2 regions of the Pseudoduganella aquatica genome follow, and region 1 is predicted to be linked to the other one. Evidence: predicted binding sites of a transcription regulator. Region 1 holds the regulator's gene; the other holds the start of a gene.
What was found. Region 1 encodes FNR, which switches genes on or off when oxygen is low (the NO sensors DNR and NnrR bind a similar motif). Its sites were predicted from a motif close to TTGATNNNNATCAA; they were not measured.
Positions count from the first base shown of each region.

Region 2: paaA (1,2-phenylacetyl-CoA epoxidase subunit PaaA) is a predicted target of FNR. The motif match lies at 2,115-2,128, and genes of this name have one in related genera.

Region 1 is NZ_CP086370.1:3,836,352-3,844,162, reverse strand. It holds gene KT882_RS17175 (alpha-L-fucosidase) at 58-1,617, shown strand; gene fnr (fumarate/nitrate reduction transcriptional regulator Fnr) at 1,732-2,502, shown strand; gene KT882_RS17165 (TraR/DksA C4-type zinc finger protein) at 2,537-2,800, opposite strand; gene KT882_RS17160 (sensor histidine kinase) at 2,950-4,431, shown strand; gene KT882_RS17155 (response regulator) at 4,428-4,841, shown strand; gene KT882_RS17150 (hybrid sensor histidine kinase/response regulator) at 4,842-6,341, shown strand; gene KT882_RS17145 (response regulator) at 6,331-6,969, shown strand; gene KT882_RS17140 (universal stress protein) at 6,974-7,417, opposite strand; gene KT882_RS17135 (helix-turn-helix domain-containing protein) at 7,436-7,811, opposite strand, start outside.
Region 2 is NZ_CP086370.1:6,296,157-6,303,967, forward strand. It holds gene paaC (1,2-phenylacetyl-CoA epoxidase subunit PaaC) at 1-747, opposite strand, end outside; gene paaB (1,2-phenylacetyl-CoA epoxidase subunit PaaB) at 761-1,045, opposite strand; gene paaA (1,2-phenylacetyl-CoA epoxidase subunit PaaA) at 1,057-2,046, opposite strand; gene paaX (phenylacetic acid degradation operon negative regulatory protein PaaX) at 2,249-3,175, shown strand; gene KT882_RS28090 (glycosyltransferase 87 family protein) at 3,258-5,132, opposite strand; gene KT882_RS28095 (glycosyltransferase family 2 protein) at 5,129-6,073, opposite strand; gene KT882_RS28100 (cache domain-containing protein) at 6,148-6,609, opposite strand; gene KT882_RS28105 (TRAP transporter substrate-binding protein) at 6,766-7,811, opposite strand, start outside.

The DNA of each region.
Region 1 (7,811 bases):
GCGAAATGCGCCCGCGCGATACGCTAGTCGTCATTTCTATAATTACAGGGGCAAACCATGCTGCGCGCGCCATTGCTGTCCGGTCTAACCTTGGCCGTCCTCGCTTCCACCCTGACCGGTGCCGACGCCGGCCCCTTGCCCAAGCCGGACCGGGGCGGCGTGCCCGAGTCCAAGCTGTACGACTACGGCGTGATGGGGCCGCCCGCCACCCCGGCCACCGTGGCCGCTGCCGATGCCGCCGTCGCCACGCCGCTGCCGCCCGGCCCCTACGCGGCGGACTGGGAGTCTATCCGCAAGAATTACCGCACCCCGGCCTGGTTCGAGGACGCCAAGTTCGGCATCTTCATGCACTGGGGCGTGTACGCGGTGCCCGCCTACCACAACGAATGGTATGAAAAGCATATGTACGGCGCCGACCTGGCCTGGCACACCGCAACCTTCGGGCCGCCGGAACGCTTTGGCTACAAGGATTTCATCCCCCGGTTCAAGCAGGAGAAGTTCGACGCCGCGCAGTGGGCCACGCTGTTCCGCCGCGCCGGCGCCCGGTTCGTGATGCCCTCCGCCCAGCACCACGACAATTTCGCGCTCTGGGACAGCCATGTTACGCCTTTCAACGCCAAGCGCATGGGACCGAAGCGCGACCTGATAGGCGAACTGGCGGCCGCCGTGCGCAAGGAGGGCATGAAGTTCGGCGTGTCCAACCACGGGGTGGAGAACTTCACCTTCATCAACCCGCCCGAAGCGCTGGAAGCCCGCCTGAAAGCGGCCAAGGCCGACCTGTACGACCCGGAATGGGCGGCCTTCTACAACGTGGCCGATCGCAGCCAGCCCGCCATGGCGCGCTTCCTGACCGACTGGGTGAACCGCAACCTGGAGCTGATCGACCAGTACCAGCCCGACATTCTGTGGTTCGACAACGGCGTCAACCTGCGCGTGCTGGACCCGCTCAAGCTGCGCGTGGCGGCCTACTACTACAACCGCGCCCAGGCCTGGAACAAGGAAGTCTCGATCAGCACCAAATTCGTCGCCTACGCGCCCAGCAACGACGACGCCCAACAGGTCGGATCCATTATCGACTTTGAAAAGATAGGCGTGCGCTCGCCGCCGGACATCCGGCCCGGCCCGTGGATGGTGGACGACACCATAGGCAGCACGTGGGGCTACACCAACGGCATGAAGGTGGCCGGCGGCGCCGCCATTATTGGCCGCCTGGTCGACACGGCGAGCAAGGGCGGCTTCTACCTGCTCAATCTCTCGCCCAAGGCCGACGGCACCATCCCCGAGGAGCAGCAGCGCACCTTGCTGGACGTGGGCGCATGGCTGGACGCCAATGGCGAGGCCATCTACGGCACCCGCCCCTGGAAGCAGTTCGGCGAGGAGGGATGGCGTTTCACATCCAAGGGCACGGCGGTCTACGCCATCGGCGCGCCGCGCGACGGCTCGGTGGTGCTGCGCGTACTGGGACCGGGCGCCGGCAAGGTGAGGGGCGTGGAACAGCTGGGCCGCGACGGCGCGCTGCCATTCCGCCAGACCCAGGAAGGCCTGACGGTGGAGGGTATTTCCAGCGCGCCCGGCGCCTTGGGCGGCGCGCCGTCGGCGCTGAAAATCACCTTCTGAGCTGGCCTGTAGGGGATCCCCTACAGCAGCCAGCCGGAATACCCGATACCGCCCAGGCCCGGTGCGGGCGATACTGTCCGCATCGACAGCGCAGCCCATGCACCGGAGCCGACCATGACCACCGCCACCATCCACATCGCATCTTCCGCCCCAGCCAAGGCGCAGCCCCAGCCGCGCTGCGGCCTGTGCAGCTTCAACCGCCTGTGCCTGCCGCAGGGACTGGACGAGGATGCGATGCACCGCCTGGAGCAGATCATCTCGCGCCGCCGCAAAGTGCAGCGCGACGAGCAGCTGTTCAGCATGGGGCAGGGATTCGGCAGCCTGTACGCGGTGCGCCTGGGGCATTTCAAGACCGCGCAGGTGAACCAGCGCGGCGAGCAGCAGATTACCGGCTTCCACATGGCCGGCGACCTGCTGGGCATGGAAGCGATAGGCACCGGCCAGCACAGCTGCAGCGCGGTGGCGCTGGAGGACAGCGAAGTGTGCGAAATCCCCTTTGGCCGCCTGCAGGAGCTGGTGGCCGAAGTGCCCGAGCTGATGCACCAGTTCCACCGCGTCATGGCGCGTGAAATCCAGCGCGAACAGGCGGTTGCCCTATTTTTGGGCAATATGCGCGCCGAACAGCGCCTGGCCTTGATGCTGACCTCCCTGGGCGCCCGCTACGCGGCGCGCGGCTTCTCGCCTGCAAGCTTCCAGCTGCGCATGTCGCGCGAGGACATCGGCGGCTACCTGGGCCTGACCATCGAGAGCATCAGCCGCCTGCTGGCGCGCTTCCGCAAGGCCGGCTGGATCAGCCTGAACAACCGCGACCTGCGCATCCTGGATCTGGCCGGCCTGCAAGACTTGGCCGCCGGCCGCTTTGCCCCTGAGTGCGAAGCCGCCTGAGGCGCTGTCTGGCGCCCCGCCTGCTTCCCGTCCTCTATTCCTGTTCCACCTGGTAGCGCCGCTCGATGTTTTGCTGACAAGCCAGGCAGTGCGCAGCCGACGGCTGCGCCAGCAAGCGGGCCAGCGCAATGGCCGCGCCGCACTGGCGGCATGCGCCGTAGCTGCCGTCCGCCAGCCGCGCCAGCGCCAGTTCCACCACCTCCAGCTCCCACGTTGCCTGCTTGCGCGCCGCTCGCGCCCGCTCGCTCAACAGCATGCGCTCCAGTTCCGCCGCCGTTTCGCTGTCTACCGAGTGCATTGCGTTCTCCGCCGTTCCCATGGGTGTAACTGTATGGGAAGCGGGCGTTCCGCGTCAGTGGCTGGTTTGATCCAGGTCAAATTGCCGCCGAATTTCCGCTGCGGACACTAAGGCTTTACCGGGGCGGGCATCTTTCGTATGATTGCGGCATGCAAAATCCCCCCATCGCCGACCAAAGCCTGGCCTGGCTACTGGCAGCCGCCACCGATCCCGTCCTCATCGTAGACCGCGGCGGCGCGATTGCGCTCGCCAATCCGGCCCTGGAAGCGCTGTTCGGCTACACGCAGGAGCAGTTGCAGGGCCTGCCGGTGGAGACGCTGATACCCGAACGCTTCCGCCACGGCCACCAGGCGCTGCGCGAAGGCTACACCGCCGAGCCGCATCCGCGCGCGATGGGCGCGGGGGCCCAGCTGTCCGGCCGCCACCGCGAGGGACGCGAATTCCCGGTCGAGGTCAGCCTGTCGCCGCTGCGCAGCCCGGACGGCCAGACCATGGTGATGGCCACCATCCACGACATCAGCGCCCGCAAGGCCGCCGAACAGGCGCTCCAGGAGAGCGAAGCGCGCATGCGCGCCGTGTTTGAAACGGCGGTGGACGGCATTATCACCATCGACGAACACGGCATGCTGGAACGCCTGAACCCCGCCGCCGAGCGCATGTTCGGCTACCGCGAGGCGGAGGTGGCGGGCCGCAACATCAATATGCTGATGCCGGAGCCGCACCGCAGCGCGCACGACGGCTACCTGGCGCATTACCGCGCCACCGGCGAAAAACGCATCATCGGCAAGGGCCGCGAAGTGCAGGGCCTGCGGCGCGACGGCAGCGTCTTCCCCATGGACTTGTCGGTGGCAGAGATGACCTTGGGCGGCAAGCGCATGTACACCGGCCTGGTGCGCGACATCACCGAACGCAAGCTGGCCGAGCAGAAGTCCGAACAACTGCTGCAGGAACTGAGCAGCGCCAACGAGGAACTGACCAATTTCGCCTACGTGGTCTCGCACGACCTGAAGGCGCCGCTGCGCGGCATCGGCTCGCTAGCGGACTGGCTGGCCACCGACTACGCCGCCCTGTTCAACGACGAGGGCAAGGAGCATATGCGCCTGCTCATCAACCGCGTGCACCGCATGGGCGCGCTGATCGACGGCATCTTGCAGTACTCCCGCGTGGGACGGGTGCGCGAGGCCGTGGCCCTGGTGGACCTGAACAAGGTGCTGGCCGAGGTGCTGGACCTGCTGGCGCCGCCGCCCGGCATCGCCATCACGGTGGCGCCGGGCCTGCCCACGGTGGCCGGCGAACCGACCCGGCTGCAGCAGGTGTTCCACAACCTGATCTCCAACGCCATCAAATACATGCACCGTCCGGACGGCCAGGTGACCGTCAGCTGCGAGGACGACGGCAGCCACTGGCGCTTTGCCGTGACGGACAACGGCCCCGGCATCGAGCCGCGCCATTTCGAGCGCATCTTCCAGCTGTTCCAGACCCTGGCCCCGCGCGACCGCGTGGAAAGCACCGGCGTGGGCCTGGCGCTGGTCAAGAAGATCGTGGAAATGTACCGTGGCCGGGTCTGGGTCGAGTCGGCGCCCGGCGCCGGCGCCACTTTCTATTTCACCTGGCCCAAGGAATGCCTATGAAGAATGCCAGCAAGCCCATCCTCCTGGTCGAAGACGACACCGTGGACGTGATGACGATTAAACGCGCGCTGAAGGAAATCGGCGTGGGCAACCCCGTGGTGGCGGTCGAGCACGGCGAAGCCGCGCTGGATTACCTGCGCAGCGCGGACTGTGCGCGGCCCTGCATCATCCTGCTGGACCTGAATATGCCCATCATGAGCGGCATCGAGTTCCTGCGCGAAGCCAAGCACGACGCGGCGCTGCGGCCCATCCCTGTGGTCGTGCTGACCACCTCGGCCGAGCAGCAGGACAAGCTGAGCAGCTTCGAGCTGGGCGTGGCCGGCTACATGGCCAAGCCGGTCGACTACCGCGCCTTCGTCGAGGTGGTGCGCTCGATAGACCGCTACTGGACCGTCAGCGAGATGCCCTGAATGATGGACAAGCCGAACACCGCCGCCACGGAACCTGTGCGCGTCCTCATCGTCGAGGACGACATGGTGGACCGCATGGCCTGCCGCCGCGCCTTCCGCGCGGCCGGCGCCTATGCGCTGCTGGAGGCGGAAACCGGCCAGCAGGGGCTGGAACTGGCGTTGTCCGGCCAGGTGGACTGCGTGCTGCTCGACTACAACCTGCCGGACCTGACCGGCCTGGAATTCCTCGCCAGCCTGGCCAAGCTGGCCGGCGGCGAGGGCGCCGCGCCGCCGGTGATGATGCTGACCGGGGCCGACAGCGCCACCGTGGCGGCCGAAGCCATGCGGCGCGGCGCGCGCGACTACCTGGTCAAGGACACGGACGGGCGCTACCTGGAGCTGCTGCCGGCCGGCATCGAACGCATGCTGCGCGAACAGCGCCTGCGCTTGGACAAGCAGCAGGCCGAGACCCGTTTCCGTACGCTCGTCGAGCAAATCCACGCCGTCAGCTACGTGGCCGGCACCGGCGCCTGCGGGGCGCTGCAGTATGTCAGTCCGCAAATCCGCATGCTGCTGGGCTACACGCCCGAGGAATGGCTGGCCGACTCCGGCCTGCTGCGCGCCCGCATGCACCCGGACGACAGGGATGCTGCCTGGGCGGAAGTGTGCGCCTGCCGCAGCGCCGCCCGCGCGCTGCGCGTCGAATACCGCTTGCTGCCGCGCGGCGGCGGCGAGCTGTGGGTGCGCGACCAGGCCGATCCCGTGCCCGGCCCCAACGGGCCTGTGCTGCAAGGCATACTGATCGATATCTCCGCCAGCAAGGCGGCCGAGCAGGCGCTGCGCCAGTCGCAGGACGAGCTGCGCCGCCTGGGCGCGCACCAGGAACGCATCAAGGAGGAAGAGCGCAAGCGCATTGCGCAGGAAATCCACGACGAACTGGGCGGCCTGCTGACCGGCATCCGCGCCTACATCCTGGTGGCGCAGGAGCGCGCGGTGGCGGCGGGCAGCACGCCCGAGCCGCTGCTGGCGGACACGGCGGACCTGGTGCAGAGCGCCATCGAAACGGTGCGCCGCGTGATTACCGACCTGCGCCCCAGCGTGCTGGACCAGCTGGGCGTGTGGGCCGCGCTGGAATGGTATGCGGACCAGGTGGCGCTGCGGGCCGGCCTGCGCTGCGTGTGCCGCATCGACGCGCAAGCCGCCGCGCTGGAGCTGGACGCGGACCGCAGCACCATGCTGTTCCGCATCGTGCAGGAGGCGCTGACCAATGTGGTGCGCCACGCGCAGGCCACGCAAGCGACGATAGATGTGGCGTGCGAGCCGGGCGCGCTGCGGCTGACGGTGAGCGACAATGGCAAGGGCATCGCCGCCGAGGGGCTGCTAAGCCGGGAGTCCTGGGGCATATTGGGCATGCATGAACGCAGCCGCAGTTTTGGCGGCCAGCTGGCCATCACCGGCGGCCCGGACGGCACCGTGCTGATGCTGCGCCTGCCGCTGGAGGAGAATCAAGATGACGCATGACGAAATCACCGTCCTGCTGGTGGACGACCATGCGATTGCACGTAACGGCGTGCGGCTGATGCTGGGTACGGCCAGCGGCATCGCCGTGACGGGGGAGGCGGGCAACGCGCAGGAGGCCATGCAGCGCGTGGCCGAGCAGCAGTTCGACGTGGCGCTGGTGGACATCACCATGCCGGGCAAGAACGGCCTGGAACTGCTGAAGATGCTGCGCGCCGGGTGCCCGCGCATGGCGGTGCTGATACTGAGCACCTATTCCGAGGAAATTTACGCGGTGCGCGCCCTGAAGCTGGGCGCGGCGGGCTATCTGACCAAGGACGCGCCCACCGCCACGCTGGTGGAGGCGGTGCGCAAGGCGGCGGCGGGCGGCAAGCACGTGAGCCCGGCGCTGGTGGAAAAGCTGGCCATGATGGTGGGCGGCGGCGGGGCGGGCGACCACGAGGCGCTGTCCGACCGCGAGCTGGAGGTGTTCAAGCTGATCGCCGCCGGCGAGGCGCTGGTGCGCATCGGCGAACTGCTGCACCTGAGCCCGAACACGGTCACCACCTACCGCACCCGCATCCTGGACAAGATGGGCATGGCCAGCAACGCCGAGCTGACCCGCTACGCGCTGGAACACGGCATGATCTGAACGCTTACTCGGCGCGGAACACCAGCACCGGGACCGGGCTGTGCACCAGCACCTTTTGCGTCTGGCTGCCCAGCAGCGCGCCTTTCAGGCCCAGCTGGCCGTGGCAGGCCATGGCGATCAGGTCGCAGCCGCGCGCGTGGGCGGTCTCCAGTATCTTGCGGTGCGGCCGGTCGCCGCGCGCCAAGACGGTCCGGCACGGCACCTGCCTTGCGCGCGCCGCCTCGCTCACGGCGTCCAGCAGCGCTTGGCCCTGGGCCCTGCTGTCGCTCACGTTCGGCTCTGCCGCTTGGTCCGGTGCTGCAGGCCGGTGGCTGAAAGCGTGGTCGTCCGGCAAGACGTGCACCGCCGTGATGCTGGCGCCGTAGCTGGCCGCCATGTCCAGCGCCGAACGCAGCGACACCTGCGACGCGGGCGAGCCGTCTACCGGCACGAGTATGTGCTTGAACATGATGTCTCCATGGATGGTTCAGTTGGCGCTGTAGGCGGGCGCGGCGGCCACCGCGCGCAGGCCGGCGGTGTCGCGCAGCTCGATGGCGCGGTTGCTCACGGCCAGCAGGCCGTTCTGCTTGAACATGGACAGCAGCCGGCTCACGCTTTCCACCGTCAGCGCCAGGTAGGCCGCCAGATCCTCGCGCGACATGCACAGCTGGAAGGACGTGGCGGAACCGCCGCGCTCGCCGTAGCGGCCGCCCAGATCCAGCAGCAGCCGGGCCAGCCGCTGCGGAGCGCGCGCATTCCCCAGAAACAGCATCTGCTCCTGGCGCTGCGCCAGGCTGGCGCTCAGCAGGTGGGACAGCCGCCGCGCCAGCGCGGGCTGCTGCGCCATCAGCGTTTCCAGGCCG
Region 2 (7,811 bases), 2.5 Mb from region 1:
CTCCGAACCGGGATAGGCGCGCTGCAGGAACTGCATCTCGGCCAGCAGGTAGCCCAGGTGCTCGCTGTGCACGCCCTGCTTGCCGCCCTTCTGCATCCACGCGTCCGGCGACGGCATCGTCAAGGTGGCTTCGCCGAAGATGTCGCTCACGTGGGCCAGCCACTGCGCGCGCAGCGGCTCGGAAGCCGGGGCCACGCCTGCGGCCACCATGGCCTCGTCCACCGCGTCGTACTTGAAGAACTCGCCCGTGTACATCCACAGCTGGTCGGCCGCCGCCTGCGTCTTGGCGTGGCTCACCGGCGTGCCGTCGCCCATGCGCACGATCAGGTCGCCGCTGCGGCGCAGGTGATAGGTCACTTCCTTCAACGACTTCTCGGCGATCTCGCGGATACGCTCGTCGCCGCACTTGGTCAGCGCGCCGATGAAGAAGTAGTGCCAGGTATCGAAGTAGAACTGGCGCATCATGGTGTCGGCGTAGTTGCCGTTCTTTTGCTCCACCAGCAGGCAGTTCTTGAAGTCGTGCGCGTCGCGGTGGTAGGCCAGCTTGTCCTCGTCGCGGCCCGCGCCTTCCAGCTCGGCGGCGTAGCTGTACCACATGCGGGTCTGGCCCAGCAGATCCAGCGCCACATTGGTCAGCGCCATGTCCTCCTCCAGCGCCGGGCCTTTGCCGCACAGCTCGGACAGGCGCTGGCTCAGGATCAGCGCGTTGTCGCCCTGGCGCAGCAGGTATGCAATCTTGTTGTCCATCGTCGCCTCGCGCTTACAGGTTCTTCACTTCTTCCGGCATCGGGAAGAAGGTGGGATGGCGGTAGACCTTGCTGTTGGACGGCTCGAACAGCGCGTCCTTGTCGCCCGGGCTGCTGGCCACGATGTCGGTGGCGCGCACCACCCAGATGCTCACGCCCTCGTTGCGGCGGGTGTACACGTCGCGCGCGTTGTTGACCGCCATGCCGGCGTCGGACGCGTGCAGGCTGCCCACGTGCTTGTGCGCCAGGCCGTGCTGGCTACGGATGAAAACTTCCCACAATGGCCATTCTTTGCTCATCTTATGTCTCCTCAGGCCGCAGCCTTGTCCTCTTGATGTTTGTCGGCATAGGCCACCAGCGCGTCGCGGAACCACTCGCCCTCTTCCCAGGCCTGCACGCGGGTGCGCAGGCGCTCGCGGTTGCACGGGCCGTTGCCCTTCAGGACGGCCTGGAACTCGCTCCAGTCGATTTCGCCGAATTCATAGTGGCCGGTCTCGGCGTTGAACTTCAGGTCGGGATCGGGCACGGTCAGGCCCAGGTATTCGGCTTGCGGCACGGTCTGGTCGACCATGCGCTGGCGCAGCTCGTCGTTCGAGAACAGCTTGATGCGCCATTGCGCGGACTGCGCGCTGTTGACCGACTCGGCGTCGGACGGGCCGAACATCATCAGCGACGGCCACCACCAGCGGTTCAGCGCGTCCTGCGCCATGGCTTTCTGTTCCGGCGTGCCCTTGGCCAGCGACATCATGATGTCGTAGCCCTGGCGCGCATGGAAGGACTCTTCCTTGCAGACGCGGATCATGGCGCGCGAATACGGGCCGTAGGAGCAGCGGCACAGCGGGATCTGGTTGATGATGGCCGAGCCGTCCACCAGCCAGCCGATGGCGCCCATGTCGGCCCAGCTCAGCGTGGGGTAGTTGAAGATGCTGGAATACTTGGCTTTGCCGCTGTGCAGCGCGGCCAGCAGCTCGTCGCGCGACACGCCCAGGGTCTCGGCGGCGCTGTACAGGTACAGGCCGTGGCCGGCCTCGTCCTGGATCTTGGCCAGCAGGATGGACTTGCGTTTCAGCGTGGGGGCGCGGGTTACCCAGTTGCCTTCAGGCAGCTGGCCGACGATTTCGGAATGGGCGTGCTGGGAGATCTGGCGTATCAGCGTCTTGCGGTACGCGTCCGGCATCCAGTCCTTGGCTTCGATCTTCACGCCGGCGTCGATACGGGCCTGGAATTCGCGCTCGTCGGCGCTCATGTCCTCGTTCGTCTGAACTTTCTTCAGGCCGGTTTCAACCATCTGTGCGTACATGTTTTGTCTCCTTGGTCAAGGGTGTGAAATCATCATACGATACAATAATTCGTTTGCATACTGATTTTTTGACTCAAATCAAAAAACCGTATCCCTTTGGGGCGAAACGGTGCCAAAATGCGCAGATACAAAAAAAATAATGCTGCGCCGAAGCCGCAGCAAAGTAAACTCCCGGCTTGAGAGAACATCACCCGTGCGCAAGATGAAGACCCTGAACAGCAACGAATGGATAGCCCACTTCCTGGCCAGCGACCCGCCGCGCTCGAAGTCGCTGGTAATGACCATCTTCGGCGACGCCATCGTGCCGCATGGCGGCACAGTTTGGCTGGGCAGCCTGATCGAGCTGCTGGCGCCCTTCGGCGTGAACGACAGGCTGCTGCGCACCGCCGTGTTCCGGCTGGCGCAGGAGGGCTGGCTGGTGTCGCAGCGCGACGGGCGGCGCTCGTCCTATTCCATCGCGCCCGAGGCGCAGGCCCGCTTTGCGCGCGCGCAGCGCCGCATCTACGCGCCGCTGCAGGTGCACTGGGACGGCGACTGGACTCTGGTCATGAGCGGCAACAGCCTGGGCGCGGCCGAGCGCACGCTGCTGCGCAAGGAGCTGGTATGGGAAGGGTACGGCCTGGTGTCGGCCGGCGTGTTCGGCCATCCGGCCGGCAATCCGGACACCTTGGACGAACTGCTGGCGCGCACCGGCATGCGCGACAAGCTGTTCATCTGCCACGCGGCGGAAATGCCGGGCGCGCGCAACGGGCGCCCGCTGCGGGAAATGATAGACGAGGGATGGGACCTGAGCGGCGTGAGCGGCGGCTACCTGCAGTTCATCGCCCAGTTCGAGCCGCTGCTGGCCCTGCTGCGCGGCGGCCACCAGCCTGAGCCGGAACAGGCCTTCGTGATCCGATCGCTGCTGATCCACGCCTGGCGCCGCGTGCAGCTGCACGATCCGCAGCTGCCGGTGGAACTGCTGCCCGAACCGTGGCCGGGCGCTTCAGCCTATGAGCTGGCGCGCGAGCTGTACCGGCTGGTGGCGGCGGCGGCCGAGCAGCACGTGCTGGCCGTGCTGCGCCGCGAGGACGACAGCGCCGCCGCAGCCGGCGGCGACTTCCGCCAGCGTTTCGGCGGACTGGATTAACGCCGGGCAAGGCGGGTTACGCGCTTTGCGCTAAGCCGCCCTACGCAACAACACCGCCAACACTGGAGAACCGTAGGGCGGGTTAGTGCGCAGCACGTAACCCGCCAGCGCCGTCGGCGGCCGCCACCGTACACATCCGGTACGGATAAGGCTCAGTGCCCACCGACGCCCGGTAAGCCACACAACTTGCTGGATCATACGCCAGCCCGATCAGGCCCAAACGGCGCGCCGCCTCCGCTTCCATGGCCCTGTCTTCCGGCGCCGTATCCTTGCGGTACTGCGCCTGCAAGGCCAGCGTGCACAGCTGGCCGGACGGCGCCGCCGCGCGGTCGACCTGGGCCTTCATCCGCACATGGCTGGTCAGCCATTCCAGCGCGCGGCAGCCCGTTTCGCTGCCGGTCAAGCCCAGCGAACCGGCGAGCTGCGCCTTGCGCTCCATGCCGGTGGCGCGCTTGTCGGTGGCGATCGGGAACATGATGTAATGCGGCCCGCCGCGCGTGGCGATGAGCTGCCGCATGCGCTCCCGGTAAGCCGGCGATTCCGGAAAGCCGGAACCCAGGCCAACCACCGCCGCATCCGGCGGCATAAACTGCGCCAGCCAGCCCATCGGGCTATCCGACGAAGCCTGGAACACCACGGCGCGCGCGGGCTGCGCGATGCGCGGCGTATCGGCCGCGAAGGCGCGTTCAGTCCAGCCCGCGTGTCCCCAGGTAGTAAAGGGCAGCACGGCCAGCGTGGCGGCCAGCAGCAGCCAGCCGCCCAAGCGGGCCGCCAGCGGCGGCGGCGCCATGGTCTGCAACAGCAGCCAGAACAGCAGCGGCGCCAGCAGCTCCATCGGCACCACATAGCGGTAGATGCTGAACAGGCGCACCCACACCACATACGAGACCGCAAAGAACACCAGCAGGAACAAGGCGCGCGGCGCCAGCACGGGCAGCGCGGCGAACTTGCCTTGCGCTCCCTGCACGCGGCGCAGCAGCGCCACCACGGTCCACGCCGCCACCGCCGTGTACAGCAGCGGCCAGATAATTTGCTGGATAGGCACCTCGGCGATGCGGCCGATATTGCGCGTGAAAACAAAGGGCCACAGCAGCGCTTCGAGCGGGCCGCGCGGCAAGTGCCCCTCGTCCAGCACGCCCAGTTCCGCCGCCATCGGGCTGTGGAAGATGTTGTTAAATTGCGGGAACAAGGGATTGCCGTAGCTGCTCCACATGCGGAGCATCCAGTAGCCCGACGTTGCCGCCATGCCAGCCAGCACGCCCACGCCATACAGGAAGGCGGCCAGCACGCGCTGCCGCAGCGGCGCGGCCAGGGCCAGCAGCGCAACGCAGGCGCCCACCGCAAAGCTCGCATTGGTCAGCTTCAGGCCGAGACCCAGGCCCATGACGGCGCCCGCACCCAGCAGCGCGCGCAAGCCGGCGCCGGTGCAGGACGGCAGCTGTTCCCAGCGGCGCAGCAGCCAGTACAGCGACCACAGCACCAGCAGCGCCGTCACATTGTCGCCCATGGAGTTGCCCAGCTCGGACAGGAAGGCCGCGCTCATCATGCCGGCGATGGCCAGCAGCAGCGCGGTGCGGCCGCTGGCGACGAACTGGCGCACGATGGCGGCCACCAGCACAAAGACCAGGCCGTGCAGCACGCCGAAGGCAAAGCCGGCCACCGGCGCCGGCAGCCATTGCGTGAGCAGGAAATACGGCACGTCGAGCAAGGGATTGAAATAGCTCTGGAAGCCGGCCGGCGACATGTCCAGCGCCATGCGCCCGTTCAGCAGCGCATGCACGTTGTAGAGATGGTAGTTGCGCATGTCCCAGCCGTCGTCCTGGCCCATGGCCAGGGACAGCAGGCCGCACAGCAGCGGCACGATGAAGGCGGCCCGCCGCGCCGCGCGCGGATGCGCCAGCGGCGCGGCCCAGCGCAGCAGCCTGGCTTCCAGGCGGCCCAGCAAACCCGCGCTCACGAAGCGTCCCGGCTGAACACCGGCACCGCCATGTAGGCGAAGCGTTTTTGCTCGATGCGGGCCTTGGTCACGGCGTCCAGTATCAGGCCGCAGACCAGCAGGATAATCCCCAGCAGCATGAGGGAGGCGCACAGCACGGCGGTCGGCAAACGGGGCACCAGGCCGGTTTGCAGATAGGTCGCCAGCAGCGGCACGGCCAGCCCGGCCGACAGCAGCGTGCACAGCAGGAAGCCGATGCCGAAGAAGGCCAGCGGCCGCTCCGATTTGAACAGGCGCAAGATGGTCATCAGGATGCGCGCGCCGTCGCGGTAGGTGTTGAGCTTGCTGAACGAGCCTTCCGGACGCGACTTGTAGACGGTCTCGACCTCGGCCACCGGCAGGCGCAGCTCCAGCGCGTGCACGGTCAGTTCGGTTTCGATTTCAAACCCGGCCGAATGCGCGGCGAAGGACTTGACGTAGCGGCGCGAGAACACGCGGTAGCCGGACAGGATGTCGTTGAAGGTGCGGCCGAACACGGCGGACAAGCAGCCCGTGAGCAGGCGGTTGCCGAAGCGGTGGCCGAAGCGGTAGGCGCTCTGCTCTTCGGTGACGCGGCTGCCCACCAGCATGTCCAGCCCTTCGTCGAGCAGGCGCTCGACCAGCACCGGCGCCACCGAGGCGTCGTAGGTGTCGTCGCCGTCCACCATCACGTAGGCGTCGGCCTCCACGTCGGCGAACATGCGGCGCACCACGCTGCCTTTGCCCTGCGCCGGCACGTGGCGCACGATGGCGCCCGCCTCGCGGGCAATGCGCACGGTGTCGTCGGTGGAGTTGTTGTCGAACACAAAAATCTGTGCCGACGGCAGGTAGCGCTTGAAGTCGCGGATAATCGCGGCGATGGTCGTGGCCTCGTTGTAGCAGGGAACGAGCACCGCAATACGCACAGGGGATGGATCAGGCATCGTAGCAGACAGGAATGACAATTGAGCATTATAGCTGCTCTCAATCAACATTCCCGCCGCAATGCCGCGCTGGATTAGCCTTTATAGATGCCGCAAATAATGACCAGGTCGCCGGTCTTTTCCACATAGGTGGATTTCTTCTCGATGGCCTTGCTGACCGGGTTGGGCCATTTGTAGTCCACCCAGCCGCTGCCCTTGGTGGCGGCCACGTCGAGGAAGGCCTTGATGAAGTGCTTGTCGTCCACGTCCTTCAGGTCGATCATGGATTTGCCGATCAGCTTGGGGTTGCCGCCGTGGGCCAGGGTCAGGCCGGTCTTGTCCAGCACGGCGATGTAGAGGTCGCGGTCCTTGAACTGGCCGCTGGGGTTGCTGATTTCGGCGAAGGCCTTGTCCTTGCCGTTGGCGGCGATATAGGCCGCCGCCTTCTTCACCATGGCCACCGCCTCGTCGGCCGTGCCCACATTGGCCGCCGACGCGCCCTGCACCAGCGAACAGGCCAGCAAGGCCGCAAAGACTACCCGAAACAGCTGCTTCATCTTGGTCCCCTTTTAATTTGAAAGTGCGCCGCACCGGCCCGGGCCGGCGGCCAAGGCAGTGTAGCGCACATTTTCCGCACTAAAAGGTTTTGTCAGCGCGACGCAACAAGGGGAAAGGCGGCAGGACCGCCCTCCCACTCAGCCCACTCGCCCAGCTTATTTGCGCCCGGCGTTGATCAGGTAATTCTGCATGGTGGCTTCGGCCACCGAGGCCCACTGGTTCTGGTCCTGGCGGAATTTCTTCCATGGCTCGTAGATCTTCTTGAACTTGGCATTCTTCGCGGCCTCCTCCTCCATCACCGCGGTGGACAGTTTGTAGGACGCGTCCATGATCTCCTTGGAGAAGGTGTGCAGCTTGGCGCCGTTCTTCAGCAGGCGCGCCAGCGCGGCCGGGTTCTTGGTGTCGTACTCGGCCTGCATGATGACGTGGCACTCGTAGCTGGCGCACTCCACCGCCGCCTGGTACTCCTTGGGCAGCTTTTCCCATTCCTTGATATTGATATAGAACGACAGCTGCGGCCCAGCCTCCCACCAGCCCGGCGCGTAGTAGTGCGGCGCCACGCGCTGCAGGCCCAGCTTCTCATCGTCGTAAGGGCCGACCCACTCGGCCGCGTCGATGGTGCCCTTCTCCAGCGCGCTGTACACGTCGCTGGCCGGGATCTGCTGCGGCACCGCGCCCATGCGCTCCATCACCCGCCCGGCGAAACCGGCGATGCGGATTTTCAGGCCCTTCATGTCCGCCACGGTCTTCAGTTCCTTGCGGTACCAGCCGCCCATCTGCGTGCCGGTGTTGCCGGCCATGAAGTTGATGATGCCGTAGCCCTTGTAGAACTCGCGCATCAGCTCGCGGCCGCCGCCCTGGTCGTACCACGCGGTCTGCTGGCGCGAGGTCAGGCCGAAGGGCACGGCGCAGTCGAAGCAGAAGGCCGGGTCCTTGCCGAAGTAGTAGTAGGAAGGCGTATGGCCCATTTCCACCGTGCCCGCCTGCACCGCGTCCATCACCTGCAGGCCGGGCACGATCTCGCCCGCCGCATGCTGGCGGATGGTGAACTTGCCGCCGGTCAGCTCGGCCACGCGCTTGCAGAAATGCTCGGCCGAACCGTAGATGGTGTCCAGGGTCTTGGGGAAGCTGGAAGCGAGGCGCCAGGTCACGGCGGGCTGCGCCTGGGCCAGCGCCGGGGCTACCGCCAGCGCGCCGGCGC